Regions from separate parts of the Enterococcus sp. ZQ21 genome, predicted to be linked through region 2. Evidence: a T-box and tRNA genes for the amino acid it is inferred to sense, from the RefSeq annotation. Region 2 holds a T-box; the other regions hold tRNA genes.

Region 1 (7,841 bases), 780 kb from region 2:
GAATATGTGTATCTACCAAACCAGGAGCAATCCATTTGCCGCTTTGGTCAATGATGTTGACTTCTCCCTCAGGTAGTTCTTTGGTGTATTCACCAAAAAGCCCATCGGTAATTTCAAGATAGCCTGCATTTTTGACGCCTGACGCTAAAAAGAATTTGTCAGCATAGATAAAAGTTCTCATTCTATTCTCTCCCTTTGTTTTTCTACCTCTAAAGTACTCTTATTTAGAGAAGAAGTCAAGAATGGTCTACACCATTTATAGATTTTTTGAAATTTGTTTCACAGCTTGTGCCAATCCTTCATAAAATGCTGCTCTTTCTGGTTCTTCTTTACGCTTGTATATCAAGCTCTTAAGCACAAATAAATCATTGAGATAATAGTAACTATTTTTCTCTTGAGCCCAATAGATTCCTTGGTTCACCTGCTCTAGTGCTTCGTCAATTTCATTTTGATGGAATAAGAAATTTCCATAATTATAAAAAATTTGCGAAAATTCACTTTTTGATCGTTCATCAGCTGATTGATGCAGCAGTTGGATGCTTCGACTCAAATAGTAGCGGGCTTCAGCAGTTTTTCCTGCCACACCATATATTTTTCCGATACAACTAATCAGTTGTATTTCTGTGTCAGAGACATGGATTCTTTCTTTTTGGCTAGAGTAGCTTAATGCTTCTTTTAAATAATAAAGAGACTGAGAAATATTTTGACGCAACGTGAATTCACAAACACCGAGATAATAATAATATCGTTGAAAGTCAGTTGCTTGATACAGATTCTCAGAAATATCAGAAGATTTTAGTACTTGTTCTAACTTGCGATAATCACGTTTTTGGAAACAACTATCCAACAGTTCAAATAATTTATCGTTTGTCCGAGTAGTTTTTCGAGAGAGATTCATCACATGATCAATCGTTACTCCTAGCCGTTGACAAATCTGCATCATCACCAATACATTCGGCAGTTCCTCATTATTTTCGATCCGGCTTAGTACACTTTGTGAACAAATATCTTGCGAAAGCATCTTTTGCGTCATTTTTTGTTCTTTTCGAATCTCTTTAATGATTGTGCCAAAGGACTCGATTAACGTTTCCATAAGTATCCTCCCCAAAATATGCGTATTCGCATTCTATCCGTATTTTACTTTAGGAAGTCGCAAACTTCAAGAAAAGACTTGCAACTAAATAATATGACTTTAGTTATTTAAGAGATCTCCATTAGAAAGAGAGCCTCAGTATATTTGTCTGTGGCTCTCTTGCTGGAAAATTTGCTTTTTTTTAAGTCACTTTTGTCGATATGTCGCTAAAAATTCTCTCATTTTCTTAGCTGTTTGTTTCAAATCATCCATTTTAGGAAGATAGACGATCCGAAAATGATCTGGTTGGTTCCAATTGAATCCGCCACCGTGTACGAGCAGAATATGATGTTCATGTAAAAAGTCCAAGACGAATTTTTCATCATCCAAAATATTGAATCGTTTTGTATCGATTTTAGGGAATATATAAAAAGCAGCTTTTGGTTTTACAGCTGAAAGACCAGGAATATCATTGATTGCATTATAGATATATTCTCTTTGCTCATAGATCCTTCCGCCTGGCAGGAGCAGCTCATCAACACTTTGATAACCGCCCAGCGCCGTTTGGATGATTTGCTGAGACAAGACGTTAGAACACAAACGCATGGAAGACAACATATTCAGCCCTTCTATATAGCCTTTGACGTGTGATTTATCTCCGCTTAGGACCATCCAGCCGACTCGAAAGCCTGCCACACGATGAGACTTGGATAGACCGTTCAGCGTAACAACGAACAAATCAGGCGCTAATGTAGCAATCGGAATATGTTCTAGGCCATCCATCACTAAGCGGTCATAGATTTCATCAGAATAAATAATCAGGTTGTTTTGTCGGGCTACTTCAACAATTTCTTCTAACAATTCTTTTGGATAAAGTGCCCCAGTAGGATTATTAGGATTGATGATGACGATCGCTTTTGTCCGACTCGTTATTTTTGATTTGATATCATCAATATCAGGATACCATTCTGCCTCTTCATCGCAAATATAATGAACAGGTGTACCTCCAGCTAAAGCAATCGAGGCAGTCCACAACGGATAGTCCGGCATTGGAACCAGTACTTCATCTCCATTGTCTAGCAACCCTTGCATACACATCGTGATCAGTTCGCTGACTCCGTTTCCGGTATAGATATCATTGATCGTCACATTCGGAAAATGTTTCAGTTGACAATATTGCTCAATTGCTTTTCTAGCAGAAAAAATTCCCTTGGAGTCTGAGTAGCCTTCTGAATCACGGGCATTCATGATCAAATCACGAATGACTTCGTTTGGTGCCTCGAATCCAAAAGGTGCGGGATTTCCTGTATTCAATTTTAAAATACTGATGCCCTCTTCTTGCATCCGCTCTGCTTCTTCTAGAACCGGACCGCGAACGTCGTAACTAACACCTTCTAATTTGTTGGATTTTTCAAATTCTCTCATCACTTAGCCAATCCCTCATTTCAAAAAGTTAGAACTTTCCAAATTTTTTGTTATTTACTATTTCAATATCATACTCCATCCTAGAAAAATTTGCCACTTATTTAGGAAAAACATAAGTATCGAAAAAAATGCTGAGAAGCGCTGAGAACTTACTGGTCATGATAGTCATTCCATAGATTTGCTGCCCAATCCATTGCAATCCCACAAATAATTCCCAGCATCAACCCAAATATAAAACGACCAAATGCAAGGCCAATCAATATGCCTAGGATCATCCCCAGTCCTGAAAATTCTCCGTCATATTTCTCCATCTTCATAAGACCTCCCACTTTTTGAGCTTGACAACTATGTAAAACCTCGCTATCATTATTGTGTTATTATTTATGCAGACGTGATGGAACGGCAGACATGCAAGATTGAGGGTCTTGTGAGCGTACGCTCGTGTGGGTTCAAATCCCATCGTCTGCATTTTTCTTTCAAAACAAGCGGCTAGGACATTTTTGTCTCAGCCGCTTTTCTTTTTCTCGTTCATTCTTTCATCTTATTGGACCTTTTTTCTTGGGTATAGACTTTTCTCATATTCTACCACAATTTTTGGTTTTCCTAACACATGATAAGATCTCACCACGAATTGTTTTCTATTATTGTAATATCCTGTAACAACTAGTTTCATCCCTTCGTCTACTTCAGCTAGGAAGTTCAAACTATGGGAAGCAATCAGACAATTGACCTCATTTAAGCTAAAACGAATCAGTGGTCTGGCGCTGACCTGCAACGTACGAATCTTATCTACTGTTCCATATTTTATCTCCATTGCCTTCACCTCATTACTATTATACGAACATACATTCCCTTTTGTAAAGAAGAAACACTTTTTATCTTGTGATTTTTTTGTCCAGCTATTTTTCTTAACGAACATATAACTCTTCTTGCGACGATGAAGGACTACTTATTAACAAAAAAGCGGCAACAGCATAAATTGCTGTCGCCGCATTGCTGATCAAGGGTTACTTATCATAAAAGATTATTTACTCAAATGTTCTTCAACGATTTGTTGAGATTTATCAGCTGTATCTTCCACTTCGCCTTTTGCTTTTTCTAACTTTTGAATATATTGTTTCAAACTTGTGTTTTCAGCAGTTGCTTCGTCTAATTTTTTTTGTGTATCTGCTAACTGAGTTTCTAAATTTGCTTTTTCTTGTGTCAGTGTTGCGATTTGTTGGTTCAAACCATTTACAGTATTTTGTAATTCTGAAAGTTTTGCTTGTGCTTCTTGTAGTCTTGCAGTCCAATCTGCATTCAAACGATTGATTTCATCATTTTTTTGGTTGATTTCGTCTAGTTTCGCAATTGATTTCATTTTGTTTGCTTTGTAGTTGTGCATCCTTGCTGACTAATTGACTTTCTAAGTTTTGTTTTTCTGCTGCCGATTGATTTTTTTGGTTTTCTAATTCATTTACTTTTGCTTGGTATTCTTGGACATCTGCCTTTGAATCTTGCAATGTCTGTTCTTTTTGTGCTAGTTGTGCGGTAAGATCTGTAATCTTTTGCTCTTTATCTGTCAACGTATGGTCAAGCTGTGTCAGATTCTCATTGATTGTATCGATATCTGTCTCTCCACCCCACAAAATAATTTCATTTGCGTAACGCGTGCCTGTGTAGCCAATTAGACATAGAAATGCAACCACAATCCCACCAGCAATAATTTTCTTTTTCATTATGTAGCTCCTTCATTTAATATTTTTACTCACTAAAAGTAAGTGATTTCACATGCAATGTCAAGCACTTTTAAATTACAATTGTATTTTTAATAGAAACGCTATTAAATTCTCATTTAATCTTCCTTTTTTATGTATCTGCAAAAACTTTTCATAGAGAAAAATGTACCTTAACACTTTCTTAAATATAGATGTATAGTAAAAATAAATGAAAAAAACTAGTTTTTCTTAAACGTAATCCTTTTCATTTCATAAATTACTGTGTTTATTACAAAAAACGTGGATTTGTCATAAATTGTCATGCTTCTTTTACCTATGAAATATTTTCACGTGTTAAAGTATTCCTCGTTGAACACAACAAATAAAACTTTTTAACGAATAAAGGAGATTTTTCATGACATCACTTAAAACTTTACTTTTTGGAACAACTTTGGCTGCCGGTGCTGCATTCTTCATGGGAACGACTGCTCATGCGGACGAAGCTTATACCGTTCAATCAGGTGATACTCTATCAACGATTTCTCAAAAATACGTTGGTGACAACTCCTTGATCAATGCCATTGCAGAATCAAATTCAATTTCTGACATTAACCTGATCTACTCAGGACAACAATTAACGATTCCAACAGAAGGCTCTGCACAAGCAGCTGCTGAACCTCAAGCAACCGTTCAAGAAGCTCCCGTCCAAGCTGAACAACCTGTTGTACAAGAAACGGTTCAAACAGAAACACAAGCAGCCCCTGTTGCTGAAACACAATCTGCTCCTGCTGCAACAGAAACAACAACAACGGCAACAAGCACGAATGCTGCAAAAGAATGGATCGCACAAAAAGAATCAAGCGGTTCTTACACAGCAACGAACGGACGTTACATCGGACGTTACCAATTAGATTCTTCTTACTTGAATGGTGATTACTCTGCTGCGAACCAAGAAAAAGTAGCAGAACAATATGTTGCTTCACGTTATGGTTCTTGGGAAGCTGCGAAAGCATTTTGGGAAGCAAACGGTTGGTACTAAGATTCATTTATTAATCGAACGGTTTACTTTTATCCAAAGAAAGCCAAAAAGAGGTGCGACACTAGTTGTGTCACACCTCTTTTTTATTTACCTAATCTAATGAAACGTTCCAAGTTTTGATAAGTATTTTTCTTAACTTCTTCAACTGATAGCTCTTTGATTTCAGCGATTGTCTTTAACTGTTCTTCAAGCAGTAAGACATAATCTTTTTCTGAAAAACTATCACCTAATGCCCATTCTGCTGCATGTAGTCCATCCGTTTCAATAAGTAAGTGGTCGATTGGGACTGTTTTAGCTAGTTGCCAGACTGCTGGGTTCTTTTTCAAATCAAGACCAATGCTGAAATAACAGCCTAAATCAATATAGTCTTGTTGATAGTCCAAAGAAGAATACCAATGAATCAAATAGTGATTAGGGTAAGCTTGGATATAGCTTAAGATCTCTTTTTCGCATCCTTTTGTATGCAGTACAACAGGTTTCTTATTTATGGCTGCAAAAGCAAGCTGTTGCTCAAACACTCTTTTTTGTGTAGACAGCGGCACATTCGTCCAGATATTGTCTAACCCTATTTCACCGATGATCCTTGCTTTTTTCAAAAAAAGCTCAACTTGTGCAAACGTATAGCTATCCGCTTTCCAAGGGTGGATACCGTAACTTAAGACTTGATTCTTGCTTGTTGCAAGCCGTCTGTTTTTCTCCCATTCTTCTGGCGAATCACAATTAATGATCGTCAAAATCGTGTGTTCCTGCTGAAGGAGTGCTAAACTCTGACTCCCATCTAAATGGCAATGAGCATCACTTAACACCTCATTCACCTGCCAATAACTGATAAATCGTTTGCTTCAACTCTGATTGCTGCAGTAGCCATTCACGTGACCGTCGTTTTTCAGGCACTTGAATCTCAGCAATCACATGTGCCGGACGGGCGGAAAACACAAGAATCCTGTCTGATAAATAAATTGCTTCTTCAATATCATGTGTCACGAGCAAAGTAGTCCGCTTTGCTTTTTTAGGCAGTTTCAGCATCCAGTCTTGCATCTGCCCTCTGGTCATAGCATCTAACGCTCCAAATGGTTCATCAAGAAGCAAGTAAGAAGAAGGATTCATGATTGTTCGTAACAAGGCCGTTCGCTGCTTCATCCCGCCAGATAATTGTTCCGGCAAAAAATGTTCATAGCCGTTTAATCCAAAGATATCCAGATAATCCCTTACTTGTTCTTCATCAATTGCTAGATGATTGATTTTTTGATATAACGTAACGTTTTGATAGACGCTCAGCCAAGGAAGTAACATATCTTCTTGCGGCATATAACTAAATGCTGTATGGAGACCAGTTACTTTTTGATCATCTACTTTGATCGTTCCAGAAGTCATAGGCTGGACTCCTGTTAAAGTTTTCAGTAATGTTGACTTACCGGCTCCGCTTGGCGCGACAATCGATGTAAAAGTATCTTTAGGGATAGTGAAATGGATGTCTTCTAATATTTTCAGGTTTTCAATAACTACATTCAAGTGGCTGATTTGGATTGACACATCTATCACTCCTATTTTATAAACTGATTAGTGAATAGTTCTTTCGAAGGTACATCTTGTTTGATCAATCCGTTTTCCTGCATAAAAGCTGTATAATTGCGCCAAACTTTTTCTTCCATCAATCCCCAATTCTCAGGATCATCCGTATAATTTTTTGATAAGAATGCTTGTGATTCTTCTAAAAACGTCCGATCATTTCCTTTTGCATATTTTTGCAACAGTTTAGCACTGTCATTTGGATCCTTAATAGCTTCCTGATAGCCTTTTTTCGTGGCATCCATAAAAGACTGTACCAATCCTGGATCATTTTTGATCAGTTGATCATTCGTAATAATTACCGGAGTATAGTAATCTAACCGTTCATCTAATTCTTTCAATGGGATATAGTTTAGTTCAATACCGGCTTCTTTTGCTTTGATCATATCCCAACCTTCAAAGTACCATTGGATATCTGAGGATTTTCCTAAGCTTTCTGGCCCTTCTCCATTGCTTCCTACCATTGTCAGTTTTGAAAAGTCACCGCCGTCTTTTTCCATCACAGCTTTTAAGACAGCTTCTTCACTTGGACTTTGCCAACCTGCATATGTTTTTCCTTCAAAATCTTTTGGTGAATGGATGTTACTGTCTGATAGGGTGGCGAATCCAGAAGTATTATGTTTGATCACTGTAGCAATTGCTTTGACTGGTATATTCTGTCCATCTGCGTGAGCATAAGTGACATCTTCTTGATAACTTACACCAAATTGTGCTTTGTCCGCACCTACTAGACCAATACTTGTCGAATTATCTCCTGGTTCGATGATTTGGACATCTAAACCAGCCTCTTTATAATAGCCTTTTTCTTTTGCTAGGTAGATGCCAGTATGATTAGTATTCGGTACATAATCCAAAACAAGTGTCACTTTTTTCAAATCCTTCGTTTCTTGTTTGCTACTTGTTTCCTTTGCAGTGCCACAAGCGGATAAAAGCAACAGTAGCGGTAATAAAAGCCATAATTTTTTCATTTGATCCCCTTCTCTTAAAAAATATAAAGCATACGATAATACCCTTTTTTCAATAATGAACAAGCGCCATT
Region 2 (7,841 bases):
TGGAACACCAAATAAGCTTGCAGCGATTGTCAAAGCACCAAAGCAATTAAAAATTGTTTTATATCTATAGGTAGAACAAATACCTAAAGCTAGTCCACCCAATATACCGACCCACGCAAACGGAATAAATTGGCTGATACCAATAAATAAAGCACATCCGATCAATGAGCCGATAATTCTGTCTACTGCTCGTTCTTTGAAACCAATCGACATCAATCCATAGCTAGATACAATAGAAGAAAATGCAAACCCTGCCCACATCAATCGTTGAAAAGGGACATATTCTCCTGCGACAATCAAAAGACTGATACCAAACGCATAGCTGAGCATCCAAATTTTTTGTTGCGAATAAATATCTTTCAAAAAATTCTTTCTGAATAAGCTTTTGCCTCTATTCTTTTCTCGATGTTTTCTATAAAGGATAACTGAAAACCAACAAAAAAATAAAAACAATAAGCTACCTGTTTGTGTAAAGAAATCCTTGTTCAACAAATCTTTAGGTAACGAATAAACAATAAAAAGATAAGAAAAACCGTACAAAGAAGCATTTCCCATTTTAGGGTCACTAGCAGTTGCCAGTAATATGCTACTTAGTAAAATAAAATGAATCAACACGCCCATACCTGACCATTTGATCAGTTGGACATAAGGCGCTGTTAATAGTGAGAGCATAACGATGGCTAAACTAATGATCGAATGAAAAATCTTATAACCAAAATCAACAAAACGAATACTCATCAACATACAGAATAAAACCACAGCGTATGGTTTATGCGTCGATTCAAACAATGTTGTAATGAAAATAATAAAACAAATGGCAAATAATACGATAAATAATGATCGTAAAAACAATGAACAAATATACATGCGCTTTTCTTTTCTAGAAGTTGCTTCTCGTATTTTTTGTTTTAAAATAAACGGATCTAGTTGCAGAGACTGATAAAAACCCACCTGTTGTCGTCCTTTCTTTTACTTTTATTTCTATATTTTTCACAGTCAACTATGACAGGTTGTAAATACTATGGAACATCATATGGCGTTGTTATTTTCTTGTCAACTATTTTCCCTATTCATGTTTTTTTACAAAAAAACAGCTGACAGAGATTCTGCCAACTGCTTTTATCAGGTTATTTAATTAGCAACGATATTGACTAACTTGTTTGGTACCGCAATAACTTTTCTGACTGTTTTGCCTTCGATATATTCTTGCACTGTTTCATTGGCTAATGCTACTTTTTCTAGCTCATCTTTCCCTAAGTCTCGGGGAACATTGCTTTTCGCACGAACTTTACCGTTTACTTGGAAAACAACTTCTACTTCGTCTTCCACAAGTGCTGCTTCGTCATATGTTGGCCATGGTGCGTAAGAAATACCATCTTCATTTCCAAGGATTGACCATAGTTCTTCACCTATGTGAGGAGCAATCGGTGCGAGTAGTTGAACAAATCCTTCGATATATTCATAAGGCAGAGCGTCCACTTTATAGGCTTCATTGATAAAGACCATCAATTGGGAGATTGCTGTATTGAAATGAAGATTTTCATAGTCTTCTGTCACTTTTTTCACTGTTTGATGGTACACTTTATCAAGTTTGCCGTCATTCAATGTAGTGATACGATCACGCATTTTATTGTTTTCATCAACGATCAAGCGCCATACACGATCCAAGAATTTGCGGCTTCCTTCTAAGCCATTTTCGCTCCAAGCAATCGAAGCGTCTAATGGTCCCATGAACATTTCGTACATGCGCAGTGTATCTGCACCGTAAGTTTCAACCACATCATCAGGATTGACTACATTACCGCGAGATTTTGACATTTTTTCGTTGTTTTCGCCTAAGATCATTCCTTGATTGTATAGTTTTTGGAATGGTTCTTTTGTAGGAACAACACCGATATCGTATAAGAATTTATGCCAGAATCGTGCATATAGTAAATGAAGTACCGCATGTTCTGCTCCACCAATGTAGATGTCAACTGGCAGCCAACGCTTCAACTTTTCATAATCTGCTAGTTCTTTTTTGTTATGAGGGTCGATATAACGCAGGTAATACCATGAGCTTCCTGCCCATTGTGGCATTGTATTCGTTTCGCGACGGCCTTTTTTACCTGTTACAGGATCAACGACATTGACCCACTCCTCAATATTTGCTAATGGAGATTCACCAGTACCGCTTGGCTTGATATTTTTTGTCTTAGGCAAACGTAATGGTAGCTCTTCTTCTGGGACAGCTGTGACTGTTCCGTCTTCCCAGTGGATGATTGGGATTGGTTCACCCCAGTAACGTTGACGGGAGAATAGCCAGTCGCGTAAGCGATAGCTGACTTCTTTCTTCCCTACGCCATTTTCTTCTAGCCATTCATTCATTTTGTCGATTGCTTCTTGTTTGTTCATACCGTTTAAAAATTCAGAGTTGATGTGCGTACCATCTTCTGTGTAAGCAGCTTTTTGAACATCTCCACCTTCGATAACTGGAAGAATCTCTAGTCCGAAAGTTTGAGCGAATTCAAAGTCACGTTCATCATGTGCTGGAACAGCCATGATTGCTCCTGTGCCGTAAGAAGCTAATACATAATCAGCGATCCAGATTGGGATTTCTTTGCCATTGACTGGATTGATTGCGTAAGCACCAGTAAATACTCCTGTTTTTTCTTTTGCAAGATCTGTTCTCTTCAGATCTGATTTTTTAGCTGTCTCTTCGATATAAGCTTCTACAGCAGCTTTTTGTTCAGGGGTCGTAATTTCTCTAACAAGATCTAGTTCAGGTGCGAGAACCGAGTAAGTTGCACCGAATAAAGTATCTGGTCGTGTCGTAAACACGGTATAGGATTTATCCGTACCAGCCACTTTAAATTCAATATTTGCTCCCACTGAACGCCCGATCCAATTTCTTTGCATTTCCTTGATGCTTTCTGGCCAGTCAACTAGTTCTAGATCATCCAATAAGCGATCGGCATAAGCAGTGATTTTCAGCATCCATTGGCGCATTGGTTTTCTGACTACGTCATAGCCACCACGTTCACTTTTTCCATCGATCACTTCTTCATTTGAAATAACTGTTCCTAATTCAGGTACCCAGTTTACCGCTACTTCTGCTTCATAAGCCAGGCCTTTTTCATAAAGCTTCGTAAAGATCCATTGTGTCCATTTGTAATACTCTGGATCAGTTGTATTCACTTCGCGATTCCAGTCATAACTAAATCCTAAAGAATTGATTTGGCGTCGGAATGTTTCGATATTTTTTTGGGTAAATTCAGCCGGATCGTTTCCTGTATCTAACGCATATTGCTCAGCAGGTAGACCGAATGCATCCCACCCCATTGGATGCAGTACGTTGTATCCTTGACTTCTTTTCACACGGGAAAGGATATCCGTTGCCGTATACCCTTCAGGATGCCCTACATGGAGCCCTTGTCCGGATGGATAGGGAAACATATCTAGTGCATAAAATTTTGGTTTTTCAGGATCATCATGGGTGTTGAAGGTATTCGTTTTTGCCCAGTATTTTTGCCATTTTTTCTCTATTTCTTTATGATTGTAACTCATTTTCTGTCCTCCTGTTCTATTAAAAACGCTTGTTTCTATTATAGCGAAAAAAACCGGCAGAATCTGTTTCTTTTTGTTTTCTTTTACTTTGTTTTCTCAAACTTCACAAAAGAAATAAAAAAATCCTATAAAAAGATTGCTCTTTTTATAGGACGTAATCTACGCGGTACCACCTATTTTTACCTTAATGAAAAGGCCTCGAACGTTGTAACGGCCGTCACCGCCACTTGCTTACTCGAATATTCAGCAAGGGCAACTCAAAGGCGAGTTCAAAAGCATCCGTACACATTCTCACCAACCATGTGCTCTCTGAAACTTCAGTCTTTTTACTACTTCCTTTTCAAGTGTTGTCATATTTAAGTAGCCTTATAGTAACAAATATTTTTGTGGAATTCAATCGTTATTTCTTTGAACAGCTATTTTATTTAGCTACAATCAATGTTTGACCTGGATAAATAAAGTTGTTTTTGATATTGTTCCATTCGATTAGTTGAGCCATTGTAATACCATGGCTGTCAGCAACACCCCAAACAGATTCTCCAGATTTCACAGTATAGGTTTTCGAACCTGCAGGTGCTTGTTGGTTTGTTGTTTGAGACGAACCTTTCTTCACGATCACTTGTTGTCCAGGATAGATGAAATTATTTTTGATATTATTCCATTCGATCAACTGATCCATCGTGATATGATGTTTGTTCGCTACGCTCCAAACTGACTCGCCTGCTTTCACGGTATACATCGTATTACCAGAGGATGATGTACTTGTTGTAGCAGACGTATTCGGTGTATTTGGTTTCGCTGCCGAAGTAGTTGAACCTGTATTGGTATTTACTGAATTGCCGCCTTTAACGATCAATTGCTGTCCTGGGTAAATAAAGTTGTTTTTGATATTATTCCATTCAATCAGCTGATTCATCGTGATGCCGTTTTTATTCGCTACGCTCCAAACAGATTCACCCGCCTTGACTGTATAAGTGCCTTGAGACGAACTGCTGCCAGTATTAGCTGAGCTGCTGTTATTTGTATTGGCTGACGAACCTGTATTACTTGATGCGCTGTTTGTTGACCCACTGTTTGAAACAGTCAGTTGTTGTCCTGGATAAATAAAGTTATTTTGGATGTTGTTCCATTGGATCAGTTGAGCCATCGTAATTCCATATTTGTTGGAGACACTCCAAACAGAGTCTCCGGCTTTCACTGTGTATTTCGTTCCTGAAGCCGTATTAGAAGAACTTGAATTAGACGAATTTGAACCACTTGTGTTGCCAGTATTTGCTCCAGTATTAGAGGAACCGCCATTTGATACGATCAGCTGTTGTCCTGGATAAACAAAATTATTCTTGATATTGTTCCATTCAATCAATTGAGCCATCGTAATTCCGTGATCATTTGAGATCTTCCAAACAGAATCGCCAGATTGAACAGTGTATTTCGCCCCAGTTGTTTGTCCTCCGTTTGATGTACCAGCATTTCCTGAAGAATTGGTATTGTTACCAGAATTATTCGTCGAAGAGCCATTTTCTTGGCTACCCTTGATCGTTAGTTTTTGTCCTGGGTAAATGAAATTGTTTTGGATATTGTTCCATTGAATCAATTGATCCATTGTAATACCGAATTTATTGGAGATTCCCCAAACAGAATCGCCAGATTGAACAGTATAAGTGGTCGAAGTTGCTGAACCTGAGTTTGTATTACCAGAATTACTTGAACCGCTAGTACTACCTGTACTTCCAGTATTATTCCCACCTGTAGTGGCTCCACCGCCCGCGTTTCCGCTAGCTGGTGTATCATATTGGGTCAATCCGTAAGTCGTGATGATATTATTTAATTTGCTTGCATAACCAGGGTCAGTCGCATAACGACCTGTCAAACAAGCTGTCGCATCTGTATAGGATCTCGTGTTGCTCTTCCAAGTACCGGCATAGTAATAACCGTTGCCAAATGAAGTATTTCTAAGTACATAGGCATTGTCATTGAACGATTCAGCAAAAGAAGGATATTGTCGGAAAGGCTCCTTTTTATTTACCCATTGATTATTTAAAAATTCAAGCGTATCCATGTAGACAGTTTGTCCTTGATAGCTGCCTTTTATCCCAAAAAGATTATAATAAGGTGCTTGCGATAACGCACTACTGCCCCAACCGCTTTCTACAACTGCTTGTGCGATCATCACTGATGCATACAAATCGTTGGCTTGAGCAATTGGCTGCGCATAAGTAGCAATTTCTGTAATAAATGCCGCTGTATTGATTCTTGCGCCGAACTGAACAGGTGTTTCATCCGCTTGAACAGGAACCGGCTGTACTAATGGAGCAGCGACAGAACAGCCTACCATCGCAGTTCCCACGATTGCTGCCCCTCGTTTTGCTTTTCGAAAACGTTTGGTCTGTTCTAAACGTCTCCGTTCTTTTCTTGCAATGTTTTCCATCTTCTATCCTCCAACTTCAATTTATCTATTATTAATAATTATAACTTCTCTTAATATTTATTAAAAGTTATTTAAGAGCTTTGTTGTTTTTTGTAATCATATTGTAATTTACCGTAATGAACAACTTCTGTTCATTTTTAAGTTCTTCCTACGTCTATGTTCTTATTTACAAGGATTTCGAAAAACACTGATTTTATTTTCCTAACATTTCATTTGTATTACCAAAAAATGTCTTTCCGATTACAGTTATTTTTTTATAAGAATATTGGTTATTCAAAGAGGGATCATGCATGGGTTTTATCTCTTTACCGTTTTTTTCGCTGGACCAAAAATGCTATAATAAGTCATTGCTTCAAAGGAGGAATTGTATGAAATATAAAACATCATTTCAAGTGACTGGCAGCTTCTTTCTTGTCCTGTTTTTTATTTTGGGCTGGATCGTAAAGTTCCATCTATCGTGGCTTTCTGGTTTCGATCAGTGGTTTACAGACATTGTCAGAGCTTCTTATCCTGATCTGAACAGCTACCAACTCTTTATGACTAAATTCGGTAATCCTCTTACCGTCATCATTTTATTTGCTTGTACGGCTTTATGGATGTGGTATAAGAAAAAAAGGGCAGAAACAGTTTGGTTCGTTTCTGGATTTATTGTAATTGCTGGAATCATCAACCCGTTGATCAAACTATTTTTCATGCGAGAGCGCCCTTCATTGACACACTTAGTGGTTGAAACAAGTTACAGTTTCCCTAGTGGACATGCAGCAGGCAGTATGATTCTTTACGGCTCTTTCCTATTTCTGCTGCCAGCTTTTGTTCAAAAAAGAACCTTACGTACATTGCTTCAATTGCTGATGGTGTTTATTATAGTAAGTGTCGGGATAAGCCGCATTTATCTGGGTGTTCATTTTCCTACCGATATCATCGGCGGCTACTTACTCAGTTTTTCTTGGCTGTGCCTGACTTATCCAGTGTATAGAGAAAAAAGAAAACAAATAGGTAACTCTTACAGAAAGAAGGACTTTTAATGACTTTTCCTTATTCAGAAGGAAATAAAAGATATCATTCTTGGAATTATGCTTTACGAAATGAGTTTGGCGGGAAAATTTTCAAGGTGCCGATCGATGGAGGGTTCGACTGCCCGAATCGAGATGGGACTGTTGCCCATGGCGGTTGTACTTTTTGCAGTGTATCTGGTTCGGGTGATATGATCGTTGCACCTGAAGATCCACTTCCAATCCAATTCCAGAAAGAAATCGACATGATGCATCAAAAATGGCCTCATGTCCAACAATACATCGTTTATTTCCAAAATTTTACAAACACCCATGCGCCAGTTGAAATAATCAAAGAACGATTTGAGCAAGTAGTCAATTTACCAGGTGTCGTAGGATTATCAGTCGGTACACGACCGGATTGTCTGCCAGATGAAGTAGTTGATTACCTTGCTGAACTGAACGAGCGGATGTATTTATGGGTAGAACTTGGATTGCAAACAACTTTTGAAGAAACTTCAAAACTGATCAACCGAGCACATGATTATCAAACTTATTTAGATGGCGTGGCTAAATTACGCAAACATAATATCCGTGTTTGTACGCATTTGATCAACGGATTACCAGGCGAAAGTTTAGAAATGATGAAAGAAAATGTCAGACGCACTATTTTAGATTCCGATATCCAAGGAATCAAGCTCCATTTGATGCATCTGATGCGCAAAACGAGAATGTTGCGAGACTATCATGAAGGTCGACTTCAATTAATGAGCCGTCCTGACTATGTCAATGTCATTTGCGACCAGCTGGAAATGATACCAAAAGAGATCATCATCCATCGTTTGACAGGGGATGCGCCGTGGGATTCCTTGATT
Region 3 (7,841 bases), 870 kb from region 2:
GACGACGATGCATTTATCAATATTTTACCAACTCATTCAGTATTTGGCCGATTTGCAAATGAAAACGAACAAAAAATGTATCGAACAACAGGTGTGTTGCCAGAAATAAAAAATCGTTCACAAAAAAAATGAGGAATCAGTTTTATTTAGAATGAATTTAATGTATTCCATCTAATAAGGACATTTTATAAATTTAAACGAGAATCTTCCTTCTAAATTCTCATTTACAAGTAGTTAAAAAAAGAGTATGATAAATAAAAATCGTGTTAAGGAGTGTCGTACGATGAGCGAAGCAAACCAAGAACGGTCTGCGCAAGAAATAGAACTGATCAAAGAACGTATTCTTGCTGCCTTGGAAATGGTGATCGATCCTGAATTAGGAATCGATATTGTCAACTTAGGCTTGATTTATGATATAGAATTCAATCCTGAAAACGGAGAAACAGTCATCAAAATGACGCTAACAACTATGGGCTGTCCACTAGCCGATATTTTAACAGAATCTATCCATGACGCATTGAAAGAAGTACCAGAAGTAACGAAAGCAGAAGTAAAACTTGTCTGGTATCCCGCATGGACGACCGATAAGATGAGCCGTTATGCACGGATTGCGTTGGGGATTCGATAGGGATCTTGACTGACTAGCTATGAGAAGCAAATAGTAAAAACAAAAAACCTTTTATCCTTTCTAGAAGAAAAGAGATAAGAGGTTTTTTTGTTTATAAAATTTTGTCTGCTATATTAGAAGTTAATCAAATAAATGTGTTCTATTGATAAAGGACATTCAAATCTCTTTTCTTTTGCCATCCATATTTTTTACATCAATTTGATTTTCGTATAGTATTCTTTCTCATCTTCACGATAAATCGTGGCCCCATTTTTTTGCTGCGCCTTAAGACTGCCAAGATTTTTTTTATTTACAGACAAAAGTGCCTCATCGATGCCGATTTTTTTTGCCTCTTGTAGTACTAATGCTAAACCTTGTGTTGCATATCCTTTTTTACGATAGTCAGGGGAGATGCCGTAACCGATATGGCCAGCGCCGTTTCTTAATGATTCGTTCAGTTTATGGCGCAGATTAAAAATTCCTACATACTCATGTCCATCATTTTCCAAAATAAAGACGGTTGCGGGAACGTAATTCTCAGGAAGATCAATACCTAAAGAAGTGTTTTCGCATTTTTTTACATAATCTAAAAATTCAGCAAGTGTATAGCCATAAGCACTGTTGATAAATCCATTCTCGTTTGGTCCGAAGCTAGTTTGCAGCCGATAAGCTTTCTCCAAATCTGCTTCCCATAGTTTGATCAATTTCATCGAATCCGCCTCTTCCTAAGTAAACATATTTTTTCTACTATAGCACTATTTTGGCGAATAGCCATTCTTATTTTTATTTTTTTGTGATGTATCGTATTAAGAATAATTTAACAAAATAAATGATTGCAGATTTTTGTTATTTATTGTATTGTTTTTATAATAGATGAATCCTCGTTATCTTTTAAAAATGATCTTATTGATTGATATTGAAAGTTCAAGATAAATTGAATTTTTAATAAATGTGTTATTTTTAAAGTTTTTTCGTCCGTTGCTTATGATCACTAGAAAGGAGATCTCGTGAACTACTTTAGCGGTTATAAAAGAATTCCAGAAGGATGGCGGCAAACAGAAGCAAAAAATGATCAGTATCAAAACGAAAGAAGAAGACAGTTGTTGGAGAAAATGCAGCAAAAACAGCTGAATCGAGAGAAAAAGAAGAACAAAGAAACGAAGAAAAAGCAGCAAAATAAAATAGCTACCGATCCCAGAATCGTTCGTTTAAACAATGAAATGAATCAATTGAAGCAAGAATTGAGTAAAGCAAAAAAACAAGTAGCTACTGTGAGCAAGAAAAGAAGAGAGGACAAGAAACACATCAGAGAGCTGTCACAGCAACTCGAACGACAGCACCAACAAGCAAAAGTAGAAAAAGAAGAGATGAGACAAAAAGCCATCGAACAGCAGAGGAAAACAGAACTATTGTATCAAAAATTAGAAGAAGTGGGCTGGGATACAGATAATCACGCACTTCAGGAACTCCAAAAACGTAACCAGATCATCATTTATTTGCTGCAAAAAAATAGCCAAATGCAACATTATCTAGAGAGCATACATAAAGCGTCAGGTTTATTAAAGAAAAGAAATGATCGACTGAACAAGAAATTAGAAAAGCTTTCAAATAGAAATGCTACGTATCTGAAAATCATGGAGAAGAAAAAACAAGAACTGCAACAGTTGTATAAAGTCAACCAGCGACAAACAGAACAATTAGCAAAGAAAAAACAAAACTTCGTACAAGCAGCTCCTCAAGATCTGATCCATGCATTGATCCAACAGTTAGATACCCAATCATTTTATAAGTTCAATCAGCTGAACAAGCTGTTCAATAGGTATCAATGGATCTTTGAACAACAAGCGAATAATTTGCAGTATCAAGAAACAAATATTTTTTATGGTTTTGTAGAAATAGAAGAGGACAACATTTATTTCTATGAGGTCAATACGGAGCAAAGAAGACCACTGATAGTAGAAGAGAGCTTTAAACGCAAAGATCTTTTAACAGATGGCATAGCAGTACGAGTACATCAAAAAATAGTAGACGGTCCAGTATATCTAAGGTATTGCTATCCTATCGTTGAACAGAATAAGTCAAAAAGAAGAAGCGACAAATATCTAAAGAGAACAAGACAAAAATCTAAACAGTCAAGTAAAAAGCAATTGAGCATAGACGCTGAAAAGTGGGCATCATCACTCAAAATTGCTGTGATCGGGAACAAACAAATAAAAGGATTCGTAAAAGGATTGCAGAAATATGTAGAAACTGTCGAAAGAATCGATGCATATGAGTACGGGGAGAAAGCACTATTTGAAAGAATCCGTGCTGTTGACTATGTCTATGTTTGCATCGACAGCGTCCCGCATCATGTGACCAATTTTCTGAAAAGTGAAATTGAGCTTATGGAAAAAACAGAATTTTTTTATCGCCCTTCAATAGATGATGGAGTTATTCGGATGAACTATTTGTATTGGTTGCAAGAGGGAAAACGCGTAGAGATAAAAAAGAACAAAAAATATGTTCTTGACAAAAAACAAATGTAATCCTAAACTAGAACATATGATGCGGCTATGGCGGAATTGGCAGACGCGCTAGCTTCAGGCGCTAGTGAGGGCGACCTCGTGGAAGTTCGAATCTTCTTAGCCGCATAATTTTTATATATACTGAGAAAAGATGTCGAGGGAGAGATCCCATCGGTATTTTTTTATAAAATCTGATATAAAATAGATTTCGGTAAGAAAGTCATAGAAGTAATAGATGAGCAAAAAACTCGCTCTAATGTGACAAAACAACTCAAAAAGAGGCCATGCGATGTATTCTTTCGCATGGCCTCTTCCTATTTTGAATGTGTTTAAACGTTCAAATAATGAATCTTAGTACCAACCGTTTGCTTCCCAGAATGCTTTCGCAGCTTCCCAAGAACCATAACGTGAAGCAACATATTGTTCTGCCACTTTTTCTTGGTTCGCAGCAGAGTAATCACCATTCAAGTAAGAAGAATCTAATTGGTAACGTCCGATGTAACGTCCGTTCGTTGCTGTGTAAGAACCGCTTGATTCTTTTTGTGCGATCCATTCTTTTGCAGCATTCGTGCTTGTTGCCGTTGTTTCTGTTGTAGCAGATTGTGTTTCAGCAACAGGGGCTGCTTGTGTTTCCGTTTGAACCGTTTCTTGTACAACAGGTTGTTCAGCTTGAACAGGTTCAGCTTGGACTGGTGCTTCTTGAACGGCTGCTTGAGGTTCAGCAGCTGCTTGTGTAGAGCCTTCTGTTGGAATCGTTAATTGTTGTCCTGAGTAGATCAGGTTAATGTCAGAAATTGAATTTGATTCTGCAATGGCATTGATCAAGGAGTTGTCACCAACGTATTTTTGAGAAATCGTTGATAGAGTATCACCTGATTGAACGGTATAAGCTTCGTCCGCATGAGCAGTCGTTCCCATGAAGAATGCAGCACCGGCAGCCAAAGTTGTTCCAAAAAGTAAAGTTTTAAGTGATGTCATGAAAAATCTCCTTTATTCGTTAAAAAGTTTTATTTGTTGTGTTCAACGAGGAATACTTTAACACGTGAAAATATTTCATAGGTAAAAGAAGCATGACAATTTATGACAAATCCACGTTTTTTGTAACAGAATGATGTTCATCTCATGTGAAAAATGATGAGGAAATTCACATAATGCAGAAATAATAGGTTTAGAACAAGAGTTCTGATGAGAACAGAAATGTATAAATAACTTGAAAAAAATTGCTATTAATCATCATTTTATTTACACATTGCGTATATTTTTTGTATTTTTGCTTGAGATGTTACAATAAAAGAAAAAGGAGGCGGTTCCAATGAGTAAGAGATACCAGAACATCATGGTAGCAGTTGACGGATCAAGACAATCGATCAAAGCGTTCGCTGAAGCCCTTGACTTAGCAAAGGACAATGAAGCCCACTTATTTATCGTGTCAATCATCAACAAAGTTGAGCTGACCCATAGTGCCTATGCCTTTTCAAAAATCTATGCAGATGAAAAACAAAGAACAGAAGTAGCCATGCTGAAAAAAATCAATGATGCCAAAGAGTTCGGTATTGCTGAGATCCATGCAATAGTTGAAACTGGAGATCCAAGAAATTTGATTGCCAATGTCATCCCTGGACAAGAAAATATTGATTTGATTGTTATGGGAGCGACAGGAAAAGGAGCGATACAACAAGCACTAGTAGGATCGACCGCTTCTTATGTCGTTTCACATGCCCCTTGCAGTGTATTGGTTGTGAAGTAATTAGATAAGGGAGGAATAGAAAATGGTTCGCCCTCAAGAAGTTCGTGCACCAAAAGAAAAAATAGAAATTTTAGCAATTATTGAAGACGGCACACAAACAAAAAAAGGATACTCGATTGCTTTAATAAAGTGGAAAGGAAAAAAAGGTGTTGCTGTAAGGTGGGATGGAGATAATCAACAAGACAAAGGATTCCCAATCACTGCGAACGGCTACCATCCAGCGTGGTTTGTTCTGCCTGATAAATTTACAGAATTATACAGCTATGATTATGCGAAAACCGTCACATCCCTCAAAGCATTAGACAAATTAGCAGAAGAGCAGCATAAAATGGATGAAAAATAAAAAAGACGAACCAATCAGTCTTTAGAAAACTGACTGGTTCGAGGAGTAAAAAATGAAAAAAGGTTATTTGGGATGAATATAGAATAATGCGTATAGCTTAAATCAAACTTAAAGCCATAAAAAAGGCAAGAGGGTGAGGTAAATGGAAGCAGGAAAAGTTTTACAGGAAGTAAAAGTATTATGTGCAGATAAAAAATATGAAGAAGCAAAAAGTCTGATTGAAAAGAACAAAGAAAATTTGGAAGAAAAATATCCGATTGCACAAGAATTTGTAGAATTAAAACAAGGAACGCTTCTTCACCGATTCAAACATTTTTTTGGTATCACAGAATAGAAAAAAACGATTAAAGATACAGCAAATCTCTGCTGATCTTTAATCGTTTTCTTTTGAAACTGCTAGGATTCAATTCTGATTTTTATATAAAAAATAAATCCAAATGATTAGAAAAACTACTGCAAGCGTCAATTCGATGATGTGTATCACTAATACAGATGTTGTTTCCCAATGTCTAAAAGAAAAAATCTGATAAGTAAAATATACGGCAGGTAAAGAGGCCAGTAAAACTGAAAACTTCTTTTTCGTCCATTTTATGTAATAGAAAAGAATGCTTAGCATAATAAAAAAAGGAATATAAAAAACAAACTGACCGATCGCAATCATACTATTGCCTCCAATAAATAAAGTCCAAGATACAAAATAACACTTTGTGCGTGAAGGCGCAAGCAGCTCTATGGATTTATCCAGTAAAATATGTATTGTTTTTGAATTTATAGGGGAAAATTGCTATAATCAAAGTGAAAGAAGGAGTGGAATTTTCATGGATCATGTAGTGTTAGAAATCGATTTGCATTTAATCAATAATATTCGGGTGATTTACTATGTTGTAAGCAATAGTGTCGAACAACGTGTACTGACGAATAAAATCAATGGTATTTTAGCAAAGAAAGACGTTCACCGATTCAATAACGGTGAAGGTAGTTATTATAGTATCCCAGTAGAAAAAATCATTTATACGACAGTCAAAGTCAGAGAAGATCTGGATACTAAAAAGGCATATGAACCTATTTTTACAACTTATTGATTAACAGCAAATGGAGGAAAAAAATGAATCCATATGAACAACTTATCCAAGATTTGATTGATGGAAAAATCGAAAAAATTGATGTAAAAAGAGAAGAATTGATGGCTTTTCGAGAAGCATGGCTGAAATTGGAGAATCGTAAATATGTGGTAGGAAAAGCATCGCTGAACGGCAATGTGACTTATCATTATGATCCAACACGCTTATTTTAGTAAGGATGATTCAGAAAGAAGAAGGGACTGTGACAAAAATCGTGTCACAGTCCCTTCTTCTGGACAAACGGTGTTCAAGAGACAGCCTATCGGCAATAAGGCTGAACGTCTCTTTCACAACTTCTGATTCCCGGTGTTCCAGAAATGAAAATTCCTACTTATTAAATAGATTTTTGAATTTGTCTTTCACACTGTCGATATTTACGTCTTTTAGAAGATTTTGTGCTTTCTCTTTGTAAGGACCTAGTTGTTCTTTATGTTCTTCGATAAATCGTTTTGCGCCGTCGAAGTTGCCGCCTTTTATCATTTCCTTGACTTTTTGAAATAATTCTTCTTGATTCATTTTGAACACATCCTTTGCCATCAACTTGATTTTTTAACATGGATAAAGTGAGAAAAACTACATTATCCACACCTCCATAATATCAAATAACGATCATTTTTACTAAAAAAACACTTGTTTCTCGCTTCTAAAGTAGGAGAAAAATCTCCAACTTAGGTCGGATGGAATTTTTCTAATTGCCCCATATACTGAATATATAACAAGGAGGTAGAAAGATGAAAGTGATTAAATATTTGATAGGATTGGCGGCGATTAGTGGTATTTTGCTATTTGGACTGAAATACTATACTGAAGGAAGTTACGGGGAAATCCCTGGTATACTTGATCAACTAAATCCATTAGTTGAAAAAGGTGAGGTCTATGTAAAAACACAAAAACCAGAGGAAGTAAATGAACATGGAACGGCAAGGTATGTTCAAAAAGCTGCTAATGTCGATGGGAAAGAGCGTACAATTGAATTTAATGGACTTTCTGTGTTAAAAGAAAATCATTATTTGAAAATCAGCAATAAAGGAGCGCACATAGAAACGTATGAAGAAGTTCCTAGAGAAAAAGTTCCGGAAAAAGCATTAGCAATTATTGGCTAAATTTACTGTATGAGTGCTACAGATTTAATTGTTAATTATAATAAAATTATGTAAACTATATAATAAATAATAAAAATATTCCAAAAACCCCTGAAAAAAGATTAATCTTTTTTCAGGGGTTCATTTTTTATCAACAAGTCCATCAAATTGGGATGGCAGGGTTCGAACCTACAATTGCTTGATTCAGAGTCAAGTGCCTTACCAGTTTGGCTACATCCCATTTATTCAACAAAATAATCATAGCACTTTTCTAAAAAAACGCAAGTTATTTTTCTTGATCAGATAGTTGTTGTTTTACTCGTAAAAGGCGGCGCACCAGTTTCTTTTCCAATCCAGCAGGAAGGGCAATCCGCTCTGCTACTGACAAGACGGAGTCAAGCAAGTGATATTCTTTGACAGGTTCATTCATGATA

Evidence for each region. A T-box is a leader RNA that pairs with one kind of tRNA and senses whether it is charged. The one in region 2 lies ahead of leuS (leucine--tRNA ligase), so its partner is inferred to be a tRNA-Leu.
Region 1: it encodes a tRNA-Leu, which carries the amino acid that the T-box ahead of leuS (leucine--tRNA ligase) is inferred to sense. The anticodon was not compared.
Region 3: it encodes a tRNA-Leu, which carries the amino acid that the T-box ahead of leuS (leucine--tRNA ligase) is inferred to sense. The anticodon was not compared.

The regions. Positions count from the first base shown of each region.
Region 1 covers NZ_CP125658.1:1,608,935-1,616,775, forward strand. The annotation lists gene nagA (N-acetylglucosamine-6-phosphate deacetylase) at 1-181, opposite strand, end outside; gene QK255_RS07760 (helix-turn-helix domain-containing protein) at 257-1,093, opposite strand; gene QK255_RS07765 (pyridoxal phosphate-dependent aminotransferase) at 1,280-2,497, opposite strand; gene QK255_RS07770 (hypothetical protein) at 2,647-2,808, opposite strand; tRNA gene QK255_RS07775 (tRNA-Leu) at 2,883-2,965, shown strand; gene QK255_RS07780 (hypothetical protein) at 3,039-3,311, opposite strand; partial or broken gene QK255_RS07785 (DNA-directed RNA polymerase subunit omega) at 3,522-4,215, opposite strand; gene apf (aggregation-promoting factor) at 4,610-5,233, shown strand; gene QK255_RS07795 (TatD family hydrolase) at 5,317-6,039, opposite strand; gene QK255_RS07800 (ABC transporter ATP-binding protein) at 6,041-6,766, opposite strand; gene QK255_RS07805 (ABC transporter substrate-binding protein) at 6,778-7,770, opposite strand; gene QK255_RS07810 (ABC transporter permease) at 7,785-7,841, opposite strand, start outside.
Region 2 covers NZ_CP125658.1:2,386,888-2,394,728, forward strand. The annotation lists gene QK255_RS11500 (FUSC family protein) at 1-951, opposite strand, end outside; gene leuS (leucine--tRNA ligase) at 1,132-3,546, opposite strand; T-box leader at 3,692-3,898, opposite strand; gene QK255_RS11510 (LysM peptidoglycan-binding domain-containing protein) at 3,968-5,974, opposite strand; gene QK255_RS11515 (phosphatase PAP2 family protein) at 6,343-6,999, shown strand; partial or broken gene mnmL (tRNA modification radical SAM protein MnmL/YtqA) at 6,999-7,841, shown strand, end outside.
Region 3 covers NZ_CP125658.1:1,514,185-1,522,025, reverse strand. The annotation lists gene QK255_RS07370 (YitT family protein) at 1-132, shown strand, start outside; gene QK255_RS07365 (metal-sulfur cluster assembly factor) at 284-628, shown strand; gene QK255_RS07360 (GNAT family N-acetyltransferase) at 817-1,317, opposite strand; gene QK255_RS07355 (coiled-coil domain-containing protein) at 1,615-3,135, shown strand; tRNA gene QK255_RS07350 (tRNA-Leu) at 3,157-3,240, shown strand; gene apf (aggregation-promoting factor) at 3,466-4,092, opposite strand; gene QK255_RS07340 (universal stress protein) at 4,427-4,861, shown strand; gene QK255_RS07335 (hypothetical protein) at 4,884-5,204, shown strand; gene QK255_RS07330 (hypothetical protein) at 5,347-5,538, shown strand; gene QK255_RS07325 (hypothetical protein) at 5,608-5,865, opposite strand; gene QK255_RS07320 (hypothetical protein) at 6,023-6,286, shown strand; gene ykzS (protein YkzS) at 6,310-6,498, shown strand; gene QK255_RS07310 (hypothetical protein) at 6,653-6,841, opposite strand; gene QK255_RS07305 (YxeA family protein) at 7,057-7,428, shown strand; tRNA gene QK255_RS07300 (tRNA-Gln) at 7,576-7,648, opposite strand; gene QK255_RS07295 (hypothetical protein) at 7,694-7,841, opposite strand, start outside.